2 linked regions of the Methyloterricola oryzae genome follow. The protein of the gene in region 2 interacts with the protein of the main gene of each other region in a pairwise test. Links are inferred from orthologs where the notes say so. Each region holds a gene or a part of one and is shown on either strand. Other genes may lie near its edges.

Region 1 (12,855 bases), on a different replicon or contig from region 2:
CGGATTTCTCGCTGCGAATCCGTGGACGCAGCCTCAGCAAACGACTCAGCTTCCGGGCGCTGTGCCTGGCGCGCAAAACTACCAAATGCCCCGAAGCGCGACGGCAACTGCCGCCGTAAACCCGGTTGGACAGAGTTTCCTCGGGAGCATGGCGAGTACCGCAGCCGGTGTCGTCGCTGGCTCCTTTCTGTTTCAGGGACTGGAAAGCCTTTTGGGGCACCATTCGCCATTGGGTGGTTCGGGCTCCGAAACCTTCAATGACCACCCTACCGAGCAGACCGTGATCAACAATTATTACGGATCGGAATCACAATCCGACTGGAACCGCGAAGATTCGTCCGATCCCTTTCTTTCCAGCGACGACAGCTTTTCCTCAGATGACAGCGACGATTCTACCTGGGTGTAGCCGTACGCTGGGCGTTCCGATACATTTTACGCCCGCACGCGTCCGTTCAATGGGTCGCCTCTGAACATGGCAGCCTCCTCTGACAGATGCCGTATCATGCCTAGGTCAATTCGGCTAGTTGCGCTGCTTTTGTTGGCGACTGCTCTGAGCGGCTGCGTATGGCTACGTATGTTGGAACTGAAATCACAACTGAGCCAATTCGATGAAAATTTCAAAGTGAATGCCGGGCAGCATTTCACCCTTAATTTTCTGCATCCGGTACTCTACAGCGATGATTATCTGACTCTGGCGAAAGTAGAGCCCAGTTCAAAAGCCACTGAGAATGGCGGGGCTGAATGGAGGCAGGTCTTTCACAAGCTCAACGCCAAAGGCCAGCAGGAGACCGGTCGCGATGTTGTGTTCACCTTGCGATTCAACCGCAAGGATCGCCTGGAAAGCTGGGAATTCTCGCCCACTTTCATGGCCATGATTCCGCCACGTTTTCTTGAGGCGTCTTTGCGCTCCCTGGGCAAAGGGAACGTCGACCAGGGCAAACAGCGACTGCGGGTCAATCCGGAAGATCTGCCAAAAGTGGATGCCAAGCGTCCCACGCGCGAAGAAATCGTCGCCAGCCTTGGCGAACCCTCCGAAAAAACCATGGAGAATGGACTGAAGCTGCACATCTATCGTTTCCAAACGGAAACGGCGTCCACCGATTCCGGTTATGAAGACCGCCGCAATGCCTCGGCCAAGTTATTTTATGACCCCAAAACCCACGAACTCCAGAAGGTGACTGCTCGCTTCCTGGGATTAAAGTTCTCCGTGGATTTTCGCAAGTTCATCCAACTTGAGGCTTTGGGGAAAAACGATGCCACCTAGTTCGATCCTTAAAAGTACCGCCCATTGATCAGGAAATGGGTGGCGATGCTGGCGATGTAGCCTAGAGCAATCACAGGCGCCCACTTGAGATGCGACATAAAGGAGTAGGCGCCTTTAGTCTGTCCCAGCAGCCCGACCCCGGCAGCCGACCCGATCGCGAGTAGGCTGCCGCCTACCCCAGCCGTCAAGGTCACCAGCAGCCACTGACCCTCGGAGATTGCCGGCGCCATCGTCAGCACGGCGAACATGATGGTGCCATTGTCGATGAATGCCGAAATGATGCCAACCAGGATGTTGGCAACGGTCGGATCAAGATCGGTATACAGGAAATTGGAAGCCAGCGTCAGGTAGCCCATGAAGCTCAGGCCTCCGACGCCTGTCATCACGCCGTAGAAATAAAGTAAGGTGTCCCATTCCAGGCGCGAAACGTTATGAAATACGTCGAAGTGCTGTTTTGTCTCGATGAGGGCATCGTAAGGCGCTGCAGCGCTGTCTTCCGCGTCCACATCACGTTGCTCTTTGACCTGCCCGCCCCGTTCGACGCGCACTTTATACAGGTGAAAAAAGAAAAAGCTCAGATACGTGAGACCCGCCAGCATGCCGGCAGCGGGAGGCAGCCCGAGAAAATTCTCAAAGCACACGGACGTGACGATGGTAAGCAGGAACAGCACGATGATTCCTTTAGCCCCGTGCCGCATGGGTTGAGGCTTGCCCGCCGATCCAGGTTTTTCCTTGGGTACCCAGAAGTGCATGATCGCAGCCGGAACCAAGAAGTTCACAATAGAAGGAATCAACAAACTAAAGAAATGTGCAAAAGGCACTACGCCGCTTTGCCAGACCAATAGCGTCGTGATGTCGCCAAAAGGGCTGAATGAACCACCCGCATTGGTGGCAACCACGATGTTCACGCATGCGATGGTGACGAACCGACGATTCTTCTTTGCCATCGCCATGATCACAGCCCCCATCAGCAAGGCTGTTGTCAAATTATTACAGACCGAGGAAAGGAAGAACGACTGAACACCAGTGATCCAGAACAACTTGCGGTACCCGAAGCCCTTGCTGAGTAGCCATATGCGCAAGTTCTCGAAGACGCCACGTTGTTCCATGGCATTCAGGTATGTCATCGAAACCAGGATGAAGAGGAAAAGCTCGGCGTAACCTTCCAAAGTAACCCGAAAAGCCTTTCCAGATTCCTCCTGCATTCCCTTCGAAACATACACGACCGCGATCAGCACCCAGATGACACTGGCAGCAAACACCATAGGTTTGGACTTGCGCAGCATGGTGGCGTCTTCTAGCATCGCCAGCACATAAGCGATGGCGAACACTGCCAGCGCCGCATAGCCCACCCAATGATCGGTTAGGTCAAACGGCACGAAGCCACTGGGTTCAACCGCCCATAAATCCATCGGGAATAGCAGGGACGCAATGGACCAGAAGACCATCCACTTCAAATGCATTTTCGCAATCACCTTTCGTTTCAAATTTCAAGAAATCGCGCAGACGGTTTTATGCGAACACAAGCCGTCGCCAGCACTATCCAAACCCTTCATCGCTTGCCAATCGATAAGGTTGCCATAAATCTTGCCGTGCAATCCGCGGTCAAGGGTGAAAATTTAGGCAACGCTAACCGGGAGGCGTGGAACCCATTGTGATTCCTGTATACCATACGCGCCTTGGCTAACGCACGAATGGAGCATTTCCACATTGACACACACCCTGTCACATTCGGGCTCGAGTTACAGCACTGACCGTGGAGCGCCATGAAGCCCACCCGCGAAAGCAAGAAGACCAGCCTAATTCCGCTATGCATCAGCGCAATCGGCGTTGTATATGGCGATGTAGGCACCAGTCCGCTCTACACCATGAAAGAAATCTTCAATGAGAGCTATGGACTAACTCCGGACACCGGCACCGTCTACGGAGCGATTTCCCTCATCTTCTGGTCACTGATCCTGGTCATTTGCCTCAAGTACATTGTATTCGTCATGCGGGCCGACAACCGGGGCGAGGGTGGCATCATGGCATTGATGGCCCTGGCGCTGCGCAACCGCCACCGCTCGCAGCAGCGTGCAGTGATTACCACGCTGGGTTTGTTCGGTGCGGCGCTGTTTTACGGGGACGGCATCATTACGCCGGCCATTTCGGTACTGAGCGCAGCCGAGGGCCTGGAAGTCGCCGCACCGGCCTTGCATCCATACGTGCTTCCTCTGGCCGTGGGCGTACTCACAGCTCTCTTCTTGTTCCAGAAGAAAGGCACGGAACGAGTCGGCACCTTCTTCGGTCCGGTCATGATGATCTGGTTCCTTTGCCTGTCCCTACTCGGGGCGCGCGGTCTGCTGGAGAACCCCGGGGTAGTCGAAGCCCTCAATCCGAAATTTGGCTTTGACTTCTTTCTGGAGAATCGGTGGCACGGCTTCCTCGCCCTGGGCGCCGTCGTCCTCGCACTGACCGGCGCGGAAGCGCTGTATGCCGACATGGGGCACTTTGGTAGAAGACCCATCCAAATTACCTGGCTGGTCTTTGTAATGCCTGCCCTCCTTCTAAACTACCTAGGCCAGGCAGCCCTTATTCTCAAGAACCCGGCAGCAATCAAAAATCCATTCTTTCTGCTGGCGCCGGACTGGGCCTTGCTGCCGTTGATCGCCCTCTCCACGGCCGCCACCGTGATCGCATCCCAAGCCGTCATTTCGGGCGCATTTTCCATCACACGCCAAGCGGTGCAACTGGACTATATACCCCGCCAGCGCTTCGTACACACCTCCGCCTCCGAGATGGGCCAGGTCTATGCGCCCGCGGTCAACAAATTTTTGCTGATCGCCGTCCTGGGCCTGGTATTGAGCTTTCAATCGTCCACCGAACTGGCGTCCGCTTATGGATTCGCGGTCACGGGCACCATGGCCATCGATACCAGCCTCGCCTTCATCGTCGCCTTGGACGTCTGGAAATGGTCAACGCGCATCGCCGGAATGTTTCTTGCGGTATTTCTTAGCGTGGACTTGGCCTTCCTGGCGGCTAATGCCATCAAGGTGCTGGAAGGCGGATGGTTTCCGCTTCTGATCGGAGCGTTTCTGTTCGTGCTGATGACAACCTGGAAGAAGGGCCGGCAGGCTCTGATTTGGCACCTTCAAAGGAATTCAGTTTCTCTCACACAATTCTTGCGCGATATCCAGGCTTCCCCCGTGCCCCGCGTCCCTGGAACGGCGATATTCCTGTATAGCCGACACATCAGCATGCCCTACGCCCTATTGCAGAATGTGGAGTACAACCAGATCCTGCATGAAAGAGTCATCCTCCTCACCGTGATGACAGATGACATTCCCTATGTTCAAGCGGAAGAGCGACTGGAGATAGAAGACCTGGGACAGAACTTCTTCAGGATCACGGTACATTTTGGGTTCACCCAAACCCCCAATGTTGCGCATGCACTAGGACTGGCGTCGACCTTCGGCCTGGAATTGGACCTACCGCGGACCCTCTTCTATTTGGGACGTGAAACCCTGATCCCTTCGGACAACCCGGCACTCAACGCCTGGCAGGAACGGATATTCATCTTCATGTTCCGAAACGCTTCCAACCCGATCACCTTCTTTGCAATCCCGACCAATCGGGCAGTGGAGATTGGCACCTTGGTAGAAATCTGACGACAGAGGCTCTGAGCATCACGACTCCCCCGCGGTCCCTGGAACTCACTGCATATTGACGTCCGTGCATGAAAAGGGCCGCTTATGCGGCCTTTTCAAATTGCCTGGTACCGCCCCGCACGTCACGCGATATCGCTGCTTCCAGCGGGCGTTTAGGGACGATCGTCGGTAACCCCTTCCTTAACCACCGGCATAAGGTCTTTCCTGGACACGCCCAGCCACAGCACGATGGGGCTTGCCACCAGAACTGACGAATAAATACCGAAGACGATGCCGATGGTGAGGGCAAGGGCAAAGTTGTGCAAAGCCTCGCCGCCGAAGAAAAACATCGCCAGCACCATCAACTGTGTCATGGAGTGGGTGATGATGGTGCGCGACATGGTCGCGGTGATGGCGTTATCGATAACTTCGGGAACCGTCGCCTTACGCATTTTGCGGAAGTTCTCGCGTACCCGATCGAACACAACCACCGATTCGTTCACCGAATAGCCCAGGATCGCCAGCACTGCCGCCAGCACCGACAGGGTAAATTCCCATTGAAAGAACGCGAACATACCCAATATGATGACGATATCGTGCATGTTCGCGATGATGGCCGCCACGGCGAACCGCCATTCAAAGCGCATGGCCAAGTAGATCATGATGCCGGCAGCTACCAGAAGCAGAGCAAGCGCACCACTCTCAAACAGATCCTTGCCTACCTGTGGCCCGACAAACTCAACCCGGCGCAATTCAACCCCAGGGTCCGATGACTTCAGTGCAGCAAAAATCTGATCGCTCAGTTTGGCACTGCTCACATCCGGATTGAGCGGCAAGCGGATCAGTACATCACGCGTGCTTCCGAAGTTCTGTACCGAGGATTCCGCTATGCCCTGAGACTCGATTATCTCGCGAATGGCCTGAGTATCCGCCGGTTTGTCATAACTGACTTCGATCTGGACACCCCCGGTAAAATCCAGTCCCAGGTTCAGGCCACGCACAGACAGCGCCAGAACAGCCAGAATGAAGGTCAGCAAGGAAATGGTGGTCGTGATACGACCGTAGCGCATGAAAGGGATATCGCGCTTGATCTTGAAAAATTCCATTCGGGGATCCTCGAAAAACTTTGCGGCGGTCAGATTGCGAGCTTGGTGAGCTTGCGCTGCCAACCGTAGGTCAGGTTCACCAGCATCCGGGATACGAGCACGGCACTGAACATGGATGTCAGAATACCGATGCACAAAACCAGGGCGAAACCGCGGATTGGACCTGAACCCAGAAGGAACAGGGCCACACCCGCAATCAAGGTGGTGATATTGGTGTCCAGGATCGTTGCAAAGGCGCGATCATAGCCAAGAAAAATGGCGGCGGCCGGCGATACACCGTTGCGAAGCTCCTCGCGTATACGTTCGTTAATCAGTACATTGGCGTCGATGGCCATACCTACGGTGAGCGCGATACCCGCCATGCCCGGCAGGGTCAGGGTCGCTTGCAGCATGGAAAGAACGGCGACCAGCAACACCACGTTCATGCCCAGGGCCACGATGGAAAACACCCCGAACACGCGGTAATACATGATCATGAACGCCGCGATGGCGAGGAAGCCGTAGACATTGGAATGAATGCCCTTCTGGATGTTGTCCTTACCCATGCTGGGACCAACGGTGCGCTCCTCCACGATGTCCATGGGTGCGACCAGTGCGCCCGCCCGCAGTAGCAGCGCCAGATTGCGCGCTTCGTTCGTGCTATCCAGGCCGGTGATCTGAAAACGCTTGCTGAAACGGTCGCGGATTGTGGCTACGTTGATCACCTCTTCCACTTTACGCTTGGTGGTGATCTTCTTGCCGTTGACCTCCTTGGTCTCGGACTTGTTTTCGATGAACACTACGGCCATGGCCTTGCCGATATTGTCCTTGGTGGTATCCGCCATCTTCTTGGCGCCAGTGCTGTTCAAATTGATGAACACTGCCGCAGAGCCGGATTGCGAATCCAGCCCCGACGAGGCATCCACCACCTGGTCGCCCGTGACGATGATCTTGCGCTGCAACAGAACCGGGCGGCCACCACGGTCATAGTAAAGTCTTGAATTCAATGGAACCTTGCCGTCAGTTGGAACGGCATGTTCGGAATCAACGAGCCTAAACTCTAGCGTGGCCGTGGCGCCAAGGATCTCCTTCGCCCGTGCCGTGTCCTGAACACCCGGCAACTGGACCACGATGCGATCCTCGCCCTGGCGCTGAATCACCGGCTCCGCGACGCCCAACTCGTTGACGCGGTTCTGCAGGGTCGTGATGTTCTGCGCAACGGCAAACTTACGGACCTCCCGAATCTCCGGCTCCGACATCTTGGCCTTCAGCAGGTTGGCGCTGGGATCGGTGTCAAGCTGCAGGCCGCGCAGTTCCTTTTTGACGACGTCCTTGCCTTGTCCCAACGTGCCTGCGTCCTGAAACTTGACCTCGATGTAGTTGTTGGTCCGCTCCACCGACAAATAGCGGACTTTACTCTCTCTCAAGACTGCGCGGATGTCCTCAGCGTAGCGCTCCTCAGCCTGCTTGACAGCCGCATCCATGTCCACCTGAAGCAGAAAGTGGACACCGCCGCGCAAGTCCAGACCCAGGTACATGGGCTGGGCATTGATGGCTCTTAGCCAGGCAGGGGTCGCCGGCGCGAGATTGAGCGCGATCGTGTAATTGTTACCCATCGCACCTTTCAGCACGTCTTCCGCCTTCAGCTGTCCGTCCGTGTCGCTGAAACGGACTAGGAGCCTATCGTTCGTCAGTTCGATGGACTTTGGCTTAACCCCGGCATCGGCAAGCAACTTCTCGACCTGCACCACGGTGGCCTGCTCCAGTTTGACGGTCCGATTCGGCGATAGCTGAACCGAAGGATCCTCGCCGAACAGATTGGGAGAGGAATAAATCACCGCCAAGGCCAGAATGGCCAGGATAAGCAGGTTTTTCCAAACGGGATAGCGGTTTCGCATTGTTGACTGCCTGTGCTACGGAATTCGTATCGTGTTTGCGCGACGGTGGAGGGGACTGCCTAGGCCGCCTTTTCTACCTTTTTCTTGGTCTTGTAAGTGCCCTTGGGCATCAAGGACGCGATCGCGTGGCGCTGAACGTGGATGAACACGTTCTCGCTCACTTCCAACTGCACGAAGTTGTCATCGAGATCAACAACCTTGCCCAGAACGCCGCCGTTCGTAACCACCTCGTTTCCTTTGGAAATTGAGGCAACTAATTTCTTGTGTTCACGTCCACGTTTGTGTTGTGGCCAAACGAACAGGAAAAAGAACACCGTCAGAATGGCGATTGGAAAGATCAGGCCAGCAAGACCCGGATCCTGTGCCGCAGGCGCGGCCTGCGCGTAAGCATCGGAGATAAAAAAGCTCATGAGCACATTCTCATTCTGGTTCACTTAAAGCCGGGCATTATTACACAATCCCAGTGGATTTGCTGCGCTGGCTGTAAAAGCGCGTGACGAACGTGTCCAGCTCGCCACCCGCGATAGCCTCCCTGAGGCCATGCATCAACTGCTGGTAGTAATACAAGTTATGTATCGTGTTGAGCCGGGCCCCCAACATTTCGCGACACTTATCCAGGTGTTTCAGGTAGGCGCGGCTGTAATGCCGGCAGGTATAGCAACTGCAGGCTTCATCCAGGGGCCGGGTATCGTTCTGATATTGGCTGTTACGAATGCGGATATCGCCGTTTTGAGTAAAAAGGTGTCCATTGCGCGCATTGCGGGTGGGCATCACGCAGTCGAACATGTCGATACCACAGCAAACGGCCTCCACGATATCTTCGGGAGTTCCCACCCCCATGAGATAGCGCGGCCTGTCAGCGGGCAGCTGCGGAACCAGAGCCCTCAACACCCGCTGGCGATCGTCCTTGGGTTCGCCCACCGACAGCCCACCGATCGCGTACCCGTCAAATCCAATCTGCTGCAGGGACTCCGCGGATGTCTCACGCAGATCCTCATAGACGCCGCCTTGGACGATGCCAAACAGTGCCGCTGGATTGTCTCCATGAGCATGCTTGCTGCGCTCGGCCCACCTAAGCGAAAGCTCCATGGAGGTTTTTGCTTCCTCATGTGTCGCAGGATACGGGGTGCATTCGTCAAAGATCATGACAACATCGGAACCCAAGGCCCGCTGAACCGCCATTGATTCCTCGGGGCCCATGAAAACAAGGCTGCCATCGACCGGGGACCGGAAACGGACCCCGGCTTCCGTGATCTTGCGCATCGCGCCCAGGCTGAAGACCTGGAAACCACCCGAATCCGTCAAAATAGGCCGACTCCAGTGCATGAAATCGTGCAGGTCGCCATGCGCGCGGATTACCTCGGTGCCCGGTCGCAACATGAGGTGAAATGTATTACCGAGGATGATTTCCGCGCCGAGCGACTCCAGTTCCTCCGCCGTCATGGCCTTGACGGTGCCATAGGTGCCGACCGGCATAAATGCAGGGGTTGCCACAACTCCCCGCGCAAAGCGCAATTCACCACGCCGGGCGCGGCCGTCCACATGGTGCAGGAAGAACTCCATAACGGAACAGTAACTGGATTGAGATTTGGCTTGGAACGGAAAACGGCCCGTCACACTCGGTGCGCGGGCCGCGATGGATGCGATGCGTGGTTCTCGCTATCGCCAATTGGTGCCGATGGTCGGATTTGAACCGACACGACTTTCGTCACCACCCCCTCAAGATGGCGTGTCTACCAATTTCACCACATCGGCTCGAATAATCGAAAGCGTCCTGTTTATTGCGGAGCCTGAGGAACGTCGCTCTTTTGCTCTGGCAATTCTTGGGCTTTGTTGGCCGCAGGCGCTGCCGGCGGCAAATCCTGTGGTGCCGCGCTCGACGCAGGAGCTTCCATCAGGTCATCCGCCTTATTATCCTGATTGTCTCCAACGTAAGCAAGCAGAAGACTCGAGGTAAAAAAGACAGCGGCTAGAATGGCGGTGGTTCGCGAGAGAAAAGAAGCCGACCCGCGGGCACCGAAAACCGTATTGGATGCCCCGCCGCCAAAACCGGCCCCGGCATCCGCGCCGCGCCCTTGTTGCAGCATGACCAGACCGATGATCCCAAGTGCGATCAGAACGTGAAGCACTGTCAAAGCTTGATACATATACCACCTAAAAAATGAAATACCATGCGGCCGTTATTCATGAGTAGACCGCGCTACCCAATGGCCGCGCACATCGACGATCGGCAAGTTTCCAATCATCGCAAATCCGGTTGACATCGCTACGTGGCAGCCAACAGACATTCGAGAGACCCGCTCGCCTGAACCCGCACAATGTTGATTTAGCCTGATAGTTTACTCTGCCGCCGGCATTGAATAAAGACTCTTCATTCTGTGTCCGCCTGCCTTCCCTACGGGCTGTGTCCCTTGCTGCTATGCTTGCAATAACATCGGCAGCAGTTCCTATTACACAATGACTCACCAGGCTAAAGATCCGGCCTTGGATTTTGCATTGCGCGGCATCGTTTTCCCGCCGCAGCCGCATTTGATTGCGCCAATCATGGCCGAAATGTCAAAAGCGGAACCCGATCTGAAAGCGATCGCGCTCCTCATAAGTGGCGACGTAACCCTGGCGTCCTCGTTGCTAAAGATGGTGAACTCGCCGTTTTACGGCCTCAGCCGTAAAGTCACCTCCGTGGAAGAAGCCATCGTCATGGTTGGCATCCGTAAGACCCTGCATATGGTAAGGGCGCTGTCACTCTCCCGCAGCTTCAAACCTATGCCTGGCATGGAAGGCTTTTGGGAAGATACTGCGCGCAATGCGACATTTGCGCTCATGCTAGCCGGGGAATTGGGCCTCGACGGGGATCTTTCCTTTCTTATGGGCCTTTTTCATGATAGCGGCATCTTGTTGTTGATGCAGCAGCAGTCCGACTACCTCCAGGTGTTTCGGCAAAGTATCGAGTCTTCCGATTTCAGCCTCGCCGACTTGGAATACCAATGCTACAACACCGACCACGCGCGCGTTGGTAGTGTATTTGCGCGCTATTGGTATTTGCCTGAAAACATTGTCAGGGCCATCGAGAACCACCACAGCCCCGACGCATTCACCGCTTTCACGGATCGTGAAATCGGTAATCTGATCGCCATCACCGTGTTGGCGGAAGATGTCAACGCCGAATTTTTGTGTCAGCCGAATTTCAATTGGGAGCGCATGGGGCAAGCGGCCCTTTCGCACCTCCTCGTTGAAGCTTCCGCCTGGCCCCCGCTGCGTGCCGACACCGTAGCTCGGTTCAGTAAGGAACTGTAAGGTCGTGGGGCGATAATCAGGAATAACTTGCCCATGGGTCGGCAAAGCCGTATCGTCAGATTTCCTTCATTATGGATCTACAAGGAGTTTCTGCGATGAAAGCAACCCTACTCGCCTCGTCCGTGCTGGCGGCTCTGGCTGTATCCTTTCCAGTAATGGCAGGCAAGACCTACCAAGTGACGGGTCCGATCTTGGACATAACGGACAGCGCTATCGTAATTCAGAAAGGCAAGGAAAAATGGGAAATAGCCAAGGCCGGCAATACCACCGTGAAAGGCGATCTGCAGAAGGGGGGCAAGGCCACCGTGGAATACACGATGTCAGCTACCACCATTGAGGTAAAGCCAGCCAAGGCTAAGTAATACCTCGGTGAATTACCGCAGTTTGCGGCGTCCGTGAAGCCAATTAAAAAAGCCCCTGATGGAAAATCCACCAGGGGCTTTTGACCATTAGGCCAATTGCTTCTTGAGCCGCCGCTCTTGCGGCGGCGGCTCAACCCGCCTTACATGAAGGACGGGATCAGCGGAGCGTCGACCTGTACGATCTGACGGGTGCCAGCTGCGTCGAAGAAGAACAGCAGACCAGCAAAACGGCTGTCCGGATCGTAGATGATGTCGGCCAGACGATAGACTTCCCAAGCGGCGTCAGAAGCCTGTACTTCCACGGTGCGGGTCTCGCCCGGAGCCAGCGGAGAGTTGTCAGACACGCTCAGACCGTCTTCAGCCAGCAGGTCTTCCGGATAGCCAGAGGTGTCTTTGTAGACGCTGGAATCCAGGAAACGCACGGAAGCGGTGTAGAACTCACCCAGACGCACGGCGCTGCTGCCATTGTTGGTGATGGTCAGCTTCATGCGCATGGCGCGGCCAGGCACACGGTAGCTTGCATCTTCAACTTTAACAGCGATGGTCGGCTTCTTGTCCTCGATCGGAACCATGCCGCGCATCGTACCAGCCTGCAGCGGAATGGTGATCGGGTACTTGCTGTTGGCTGCGCTCATGGACATGACCACGATCAGGATGGTCGCGGCACCAAAGGCCATCGCCACCTTGCGGTCGGTGCCAGAGATCAGCTCGTCAGCGCGGCCAGCGTCAGCCAGCAGGATACGCGGCAGGAATACCGGACGACGGATCCAGTACACGATCCAAGCGACACCAAACACGGCCCAGAACACGTGCCAGAAGGCAATGTTGCTCTCGCCGTAGGTCTCCAGATCAACCGTCTGACCGGTCAGGGTGGTCACCGGGTTCTTGAAGTCGCTCATAGAACCGTCGATGGTGATCCACTTGCCGGGGCCGATGATCGGACCACCGCCTTCGACGTTCATCATGGTGTGAACGTGCCAGTCGCCAGGACGACGAGCCTTCAGAACCACCTTGAACTCGTAGGTCTTGCCGATTTCCAGACGGACGGAACGCGGCACCAGCTGCCCACCGATGTAGGACTCCTTGCGGATGAACACAGGACCCGGGATACCAATGTTGAGGAACGCAACATTCGGCTCACGGACGGTTTCCGGCCAACCTTCGAACACGTGGAACTTACCCGTGATCTCCACGGTATCGTTGACCTTCACCTTCTCCTTCGACCAGCTCAGATCGAACCAGTGGATGGTACGCATACGCATGAACGCAGCCTGGGACTTTTCGCCGTGGGCCGAAGCGCTCGGTGCGTAGAAGCTGGTCGCTGCA
Region 2 (6,414 bases):
CTGAATACTCCCTAAGCTGCTCCGCCGTCAACAGGAACACCCCATCGCCGCCCCGTTCGAAGTCCAGCCAACAGAACGGCACTTCCGGGTAGGCCTCTTCGAGCGCCTCGGCGCTGCTACCCACTTCCACCACCAGGATTCCCTCGGGCTTGAGAAATTCGCCTGCCTCGCGCAGGATCTGTTTTACGGCCGCCAGGCCATTATCGGCGGCCTCAAGGCCCAGCTTCGGCTCGGCATGAAACTCCGCCGGCAGTCCTTCCCACTCCTCACTGTTCACATAGGGCGGATTGCTGACGATGATGTCGTAGCGTTTTTCCGGCAAGGCTGCGAACAGATCGCCCTGGTACAGACTGACCTGGTCTTCCACCTCGTGCCGCTCCACGTTGCTGGCTGCCACGTCCAGGGCATCCGCGGAGATATCCACCGCATCGACGTCGGCATCCGGAAACGCATAGGCACAGGCGATGGCAATGCAGCCCGAGCCCGTGCATAGGTCAAGAATGTCTTCGACCGCCTCCGGCTCGCCAATCCAGGGGCTGAAGCGCTGCTCGATCAACTCGGCGATGGGCGAGCGCGGCACCAGCACCCGCGGGTCCACCTTAAAAGCCAGGCCGGCGAACCAGGCTTCCCCCGTCAGGTAGGCGGCGGGCAAGCGCTCTTCGATGCGGCGCTGCAGCAAATTCAGCACGTCCTCGCGCTCCTCGAGGCTCAGGACACAGTTGAAATAGCCGGCGGGCAGATCGTGCGGCTGGTGGATGGCGTGCAGCACCAAGGCCGCGGCCTCGTCGATGGCGTTGACGGTACCATGCCCAAAACACAGCTTGGCCTGGTTGAAACGGCTGGCTCCCCAACGCACATAATCGCGAAGGGTGGTCAGGGCGGAGATCACGGCGCTGCGGTCATTCATGGGTGCCCTCCAGAAGAGGCCGGGCTTGCGCCCGCGACTGGCTCGAAGGTCAAGGATAGAGGCCGATGGCGCGAAGCCCGGTGGTTTCGGCCAGACCGAACATGAGGTTCATGTTCTGCACGGCCTGTCCGGCGGCGCCTTTGACCAGATTGTCAATCACCGACAAGACCACCACAGTATCACCACCCTGAGGTCGGTGAACAGCAATCTGGCAGCGATTGCCGCCGCGCACGTTGCGCGTATCCGGATGGGAGCCCGCCGGCAGCACATCCACAAAGGGCTCGTCGCGGTAGCGGGCCTCGAACAGGGCTTGCAGATCACCGGCCTCGCCGGTCATGCGTGCGTATAGCGTCGCGTGGATGCCGCGTATCATGGGCACCAGGTGCGGAACGAAAGTCAGGCCCACCTCCCGCCCGGCCGCTCGCGCCAGACCCTGGCGGATTTCCGGCAGGTGGCGGTGCCCGGCCACGTTGTAGGCCTTGAAACTCTCGCCCGCCTCGCTCATGAGGATGGGGATCTCGGCCTTGCGGCCCGCGCCGCTGACGCCGGACTTCACGTCCGCGATCAGGTGATCCATTTCGATCAGCCCGGCCTCCACCAGTGGCAGCAGGCCCAGCTGCACCGAAGTCGGATAGCAGCCGGGGCAGGCGATCAAGCGCGCGTTGCGGATCGTCTCGCGATTGACCTCGGGCAGACCGTAAACCGCCTCGGCCAACAGGTCCGGACAAGCATGGGGCTCGCCATACCACCGCGCCCACTCGGCCGGATCGGACAGCCTGAAATCGGCCGCCAGGTCGATGACCTTCTTGCCTGCGCTGACCAGTTCCGGCGCCATGCGCATGGCCGTGCCATTGGGCGTGGCGAAGAACACCACATCGCACTCGGCCAGGGCCGAAGCATCCGGCGCTCGGAATACGGCATCCACATAACCACGCAGGTTGGGATAGGCCTCGTCCACCCGCTTGCCGGCATCCGCCCGGGAGGTCACCGCGGCCAAGCGGACATCCGGGTGCAGCGCCAGGATGCGCAACAGTTCGACCCCGGTATAACCGGTGCCGCCGACTATACCAGCCCGTATCATGGAGCCAGCCTCAGGCCCGGATAGCCGCTGCCCCAATGCGCCACGGTTGTCTCTTCACGAAGCAAGCGAAACCTGGATGCCAGGGGCGTCAAGCCGACGCGGAATGGGACTCGACGCGCACCTTCAGCTTCTGTCCCGGCTTGAAGGTGACGACGCGGCGGGCGGTGATGGGAATTTCCTCGCCGGTTTTGGGATTGCGGCCAGGGCGCTGGCGCTTGTCGCGCAGGTCGAAGTTGCCGAAACCGGACAACTTCACCGCCCTGCCCTCTTCCAGGGCTGTTTTGATCTCTTCGAAAAACTGATCCACCAGAACCTTGGCGTCCCGTTTGTTCATCCCAAGTTCCGTCAGCAGCTTTTCCACCAGACAGGCTTTGGTTAAGGCCATAAGTTCAATCCCTCAATTTTCCATTAAAGACATTGACCAACTCGGCCACGACCGCGGTCATGACCGCATCCACCCGCGCATCCGTCAAGGTATCGGCATCATCCTGCAGCACGAGGCCCAGGGCCAGGCTCTTCTTGCCGGCCTCGATGCCGGGCCCCTGGTAGACATCGAACAGCAACACCTGCCGGATCAGATCCCGGGCGCAGCCCTGCACGCAAGCCGCCACGTCCGCCGCCTTCACCGTCTCGTCGACGATCACGGCAAGATCGCGCCGCACCTGCGGGAAGCGCGACAAGGGTTTGAATGCCGGCACCTCGCGCGACAGCAAGATACCCTGATCCAGCTCGAACAGAAATACCCGGCAGTCAAAACCCAGCTCTTTTTCCAGCGAAGGATGCAGCATGCCAGCCCAGCCCAGCTTTTCCCCGCCGAGCGTAATGAGCGCCGACTGCCCCGGATGCAGGGCCGGGTGCTGCCCAGCGACAAAGACCACATCGCCTTCATGTCCCGTCAGGCGCAGGATGGCCTCCAGATCGGCCTTGAGGTCGAAGAAATCGACGCGGCGCGTGGCCTCGCCCCATTGCTCCTCGCGCGCATCGCCGAGAACCAGGCCGGCCAGGGACTTTTCCTGAACGATGGCGCCCTCGCGGCGGGTGAAGCGCAGGCCCGCCTCGAACAGACGCACCCGCGTCTGCTGGCGGTTCAGGTTCTTCAAGGCCGCATCCAGCAGGCCGCACCAAAGACCGGTGCGCATCACGCCCAGTTCCGAGGAGATGGGATTTTGCAGCGGGATGACTTCCAGCTCCGGCTCGATCTTGAGCTGGGTGGCGGCATCCACGAAGCTGTAGGTGATGGCCTCCTGGTAGCCCCGGTCCACCAGCAGGTCCTTGATGCGCTCGATATCCACCACGGCCTCGGACACCGGGCGCAGTTCCATGTGGGACGCGGCATCGGTCCTGGGCAGGCGGTTGTAACCGTAGACGCGGCCGATCTCCTCGATCAGGTCCACCTCGATGGCGATGTCGAAGCGAAAGCCCGGCGGCGTCACCTGCCAGCCCGCAGGCTGCCTCTGCACCTGCATGCCCAGGCGACGCAGGATGCTTTCGACTTCGTCGTCGGCAATGACGATGCCCAGCAGCTTGGCGACGCGGGCGCTGCGCAGTTGGACCGGCGCGCGCTCCGGCAGGTGTTCTGCCGCCAGCGCCTCCACGATGTGCGCGGCTTCGCCGCCACAGATGTCCACTATCAGTTGCGTGGCGTACTCGATGGCCCGCGTTTGCATCTCCGGATCGACGCCGCGCTCGAAGCGGTGGGACGAATCGGTGGCCAGGCCGTAGCGGCGCGCCTTGCCCATGATGGCGAGGGGCGCGAAGAAAGCGCACTCCAGGAAGATGTCCCGGGTGCCTTCGCCCACCGCCGAATCCGCGCCGCCCATGATCCCGGCCAGCGCCAGGGCCTTAACCTCGTCGGCGATGACCAGGGTTTCCCCATCCAGGGTGATCTCCTGATCATTGAGCAGTCGCAGGGTTTCGTCGGCGCGGGCCAGACGCACTTGCACCGAACCCTCGAGCTTGGCCGCATCGAAGGCGTGCAGCGGCTGCCCCAGATCCAGCAGTACGTAATTGGTCACGTCCACCAACGGTCCCAGGGAACGGACGCCGGAACGGCGCAAGCGCTCCTTCATCCACAGCGGCGTCTCTGCCGTGCGGTCCACGTTGCGGATCAGGCGTCCCAGGTAGCGCGGGCAGGCCTCCGGTGCCTTGAGGTGCACTGCCAGTTGCCCGTCGCTGGCGGCCTTGACCGTCGGCGCCGCCGGCACCGACCAGTCCAGGCCGTTGAGCAGGGCCACCTCGCGGGCGATGCCCTGCACGCTCAGGCAATCGGCGCGGTTGGGGGTCAGGTCGACCTCGATGATGGAATCGTCGAGTTTAAGGTATTCGCGCAGGTCCGCGCCGGTGGGCGCGTCAGCCGCCAGTTCCAGGAGCCCCGCCTGACCGTCCTCGAAACCCAGTTCCTTGGCGGAGCACAGCATGCCGAAGGAATCGACGCCGCGCAGCTGCGACTTGCCGATCTTCATGCCGCCCGGCAACTCGGCCCCCTCCACCGCCAGCGGTGCCTTCAGGCCGACCCGCGCATTGGGCGCGCCACAGACGATCTGCAGGGGCTCGGGACCACCCGCCGCCACGCGGCAGACGCGCAAACGGTCCGCCTGCGGGTGCGGCTGCACCTCCAGAACCTCGCCCACGCGCACGCCGTGGAACGCCCCGGCGGCGGGTTCGACACTGTCCACTTCCAGCCCGGCCATGGTCAGCTGCGCCACCAGATCGTCCGTACTCACGGACGGGTTCACGTATTCTCTAAGCCACGCTTCGCTAAAGCGCATATCGCAACCTTGTTGTCGTTATGTTGTGGCGGTCAGGAGGCCCGGAACTGCTGCAGGAACTTCAGGTCGTTCTCGAAGAACATGCGCAGGTCGTTGATGCCATAGCGCAGCATGGCCAGCCGCTCCACGCCCAGGCCGAAAGCGAAGCCGGTGAAGCGCTCGGTGTCGATGCCGACGAAACCGAAGACCTTCGGATGGATCATGCCGCAGCCCATCACCTCCAGCCAGCCGGTGTGCTTGCACACGCGGCAGCCGCCGCCGCCGCAGATCACGCACTCGATGTCCACCTCGGCGGACGGCTCGGTGAAGGGGAAATAGGAGGGACGGAAGCGGACCTGGATGTCCTTCTCGAAGAACAGGCGCAGGAACGCGTACAGGATCCCGCGCAGGTCGGCGAAGCTTACGTCCTCATCCACCAGGAACCCTTCCACCTGATGGAACATGGGCGTGTGGGTCAGGTCGGAATCGCAGCGGTACACCCGGCCCGGCGCGATGATACGCAGCGGCGCGCTCCCGCTTTCCATGACGCGGATCTGCACCGGCGAGGTATGGGTGCGCAGCAGGGTATGGGCGTCGAAATAGAAAGTGTCGTGCATGGCACGAGCCGGATGGGACGCCGGGATATTGAGGGCTTCGAAGTTGTGGTAGTCGTCCTCGATCTCGGGCCCCTCCACCACCTGGAACCCCACATTCTGGAACAGCCGGCAGATGCGGCGCAGCGTCAGCGTGACGGGATGCAGCCCGCCGCCGCCGATGCCGCGGCCAGGCAGGGTGACATCGATGGTCTCGCTAGCCAGGCGCGCCTGCAGGGCCTGCGCTTCCAGGGCGCCACGCCGCTCCTCCAGGGCATTCTGGAACTCGTCGCGGGCCAGGTTGATCTGCTGCCCGGCCTCGCGGCGCTCTTCCGGGGACAACTTCCCCAGTTCCTTCATGCGCTCCGTGAACAGCCCTTTCTTGCCCAGGTACTGGACACGCACCTGGTCCAGATGCGCCAGACTGTCGGCTGCGGCCAGCTGCTGGCGGGCCTCCGTCAGAATCGATTCAAGGGGAGCTGTCACGGGCCTGCTCACATTACGGTAGGTCGAAAACGGCAAAAGGCTGCGTTGGCAGCCTTTTGCCTGGGGACAAGGGCCTGATTAGGCGGACTGGACCAGCTTGACCAGCTGTGCGAAACCTTCCTTGTCGTGCACCGCCATGTCGGCCAGCACCTTGCGATCCAACTCGACGGAGGCCTTCTTCAGACCGTCCATGAAGCGGCTGTAAGACAGGCCGCACTCCCGTGCCGCAGCGTTGATGCGAGTGATCCACAGCGCGCGGAACTGGCGCTTGCGCTGCTTGCGGTCACGGTAAGCGTACTGTCCCGCCTTGATAACCGCCTGCTTGGCCACGCGGTAGACACGGCTACGGGCGCCGTAGTAACCCTTGGCAAGTTTCAGGACTTTCTTGTGTCGGGCGTGAGCGGTAACGCCACGTTTAACTCTGGGCATGGGATATCCCCTCTCTCTCTAACTCTTAACTCGGTGGATCAGACGAAGGGCAGCATGCGCGCGGCGCTCTTCACATCCGAAGGATGCAGGAGGCCGGTGCTGCGCAACTGACGCTTACGCTTGGTGGTCTTCTTGGTCAGGATGTGCCGCCGGTGCGAATGGCTGCACTTG

What was found.
Region 1: the proteins of pheT (region 2) and secD interact in binary tests that used the Escherichia coli proteins (3 or more experiments, as listed by UniProt). The link is inferred for Methyloterricola oryzae from one-to-one orthologs.

Annotation. Positions count from the first base shown.
Region 1 is NZ_JYNS01000018.1:57,658-70,512, forward strand. The notes cover bases 5,450-8,423. They hold secD (protein translocase subunit SecD), read right to left. Parts: upstream 7,874-8,423; coding sequence 6,026-7,873; downstream 5,450-6,025. Other genes in these bases: secF (protein translocase subunit SecF), read right to left, coding at 5,450-5,996; yajC (preprotein translocase subunit YajC), read right to left, coding at 7,933-8,283; tgt (tRNA guanosine(34) transglycosylase Tgt), read right to left, coding at 8,324-8,423. In the rest of the region: EK23_RS18140 (DUF2076 domain-containing protein), read left to right, coding at 1-406; EK23_RS18145 (hypothetical protein), read left to right, coding at 575-1,264; sodium:proton antiporter NhaD, read right to left, coding at 1,273-2,676; EK23_RS18155 (potassium transporter Kup), read left to right, coding at 3,031-4,911; more of secF, read right to left, coding at 5,064-5,449; more of tgt, read right to left, coding at 8,424-9,436; preprotein translocase subunit SecG, read right to left, coding at 9,652-10,020; EK23_RS18190 (HDOD domain-containing protein), read left to right, coding at 10,331-11,167; EK23_RS18195 (hypothetical protein), read left to right, coding at 11,263-11,529; bacterial ammonia monooxygenase, subunit AmoB, read right to left, coding at 11,670-12,855. UniProt on the Escherichia coli protein: Part of the Sec protein translocase complex. Interacts with the SecYEG preprotein conducting channel. SecDF uses the proton motive force (PMF) to complete protein translocation after the ATP-dependent function of SecA.
Region 2 is NZ_JYNS01000001.1:458,003-464,416, forward strand. What follows is about bases 2,068-5,087. They hold pheT (phenylalanine--tRNA ligase subunit beta), read right to left. Parts: upstream 4,757-5,087; coding sequence 2,378-4,756; downstream 2,068-2,377. Other genes in these bases: EK23_RS01965 (integration host factor subunit alpha), read right to left, coding at 2,077-2,373; pheS (phenylalanine--tRNA ligase subunit alpha), read right to left, coding at 4,789-5,087. Also shown: prmB (50S ribosomal protein L3 N(5)-glutamine methyltransferase), read right to left, coding at 1-907; argC (N-acetyl-gamma-glutamyl-phosphate reductase), read right to left, coding at 957-1,988; more of pheS, read right to left, coding at 5,088-5,814; rplT (50S ribosomal protein L20), read right to left, coding at 5,893-6,243; rpmI (50S ribosomal protein L35), read right to left, coding at 6,282-6,414.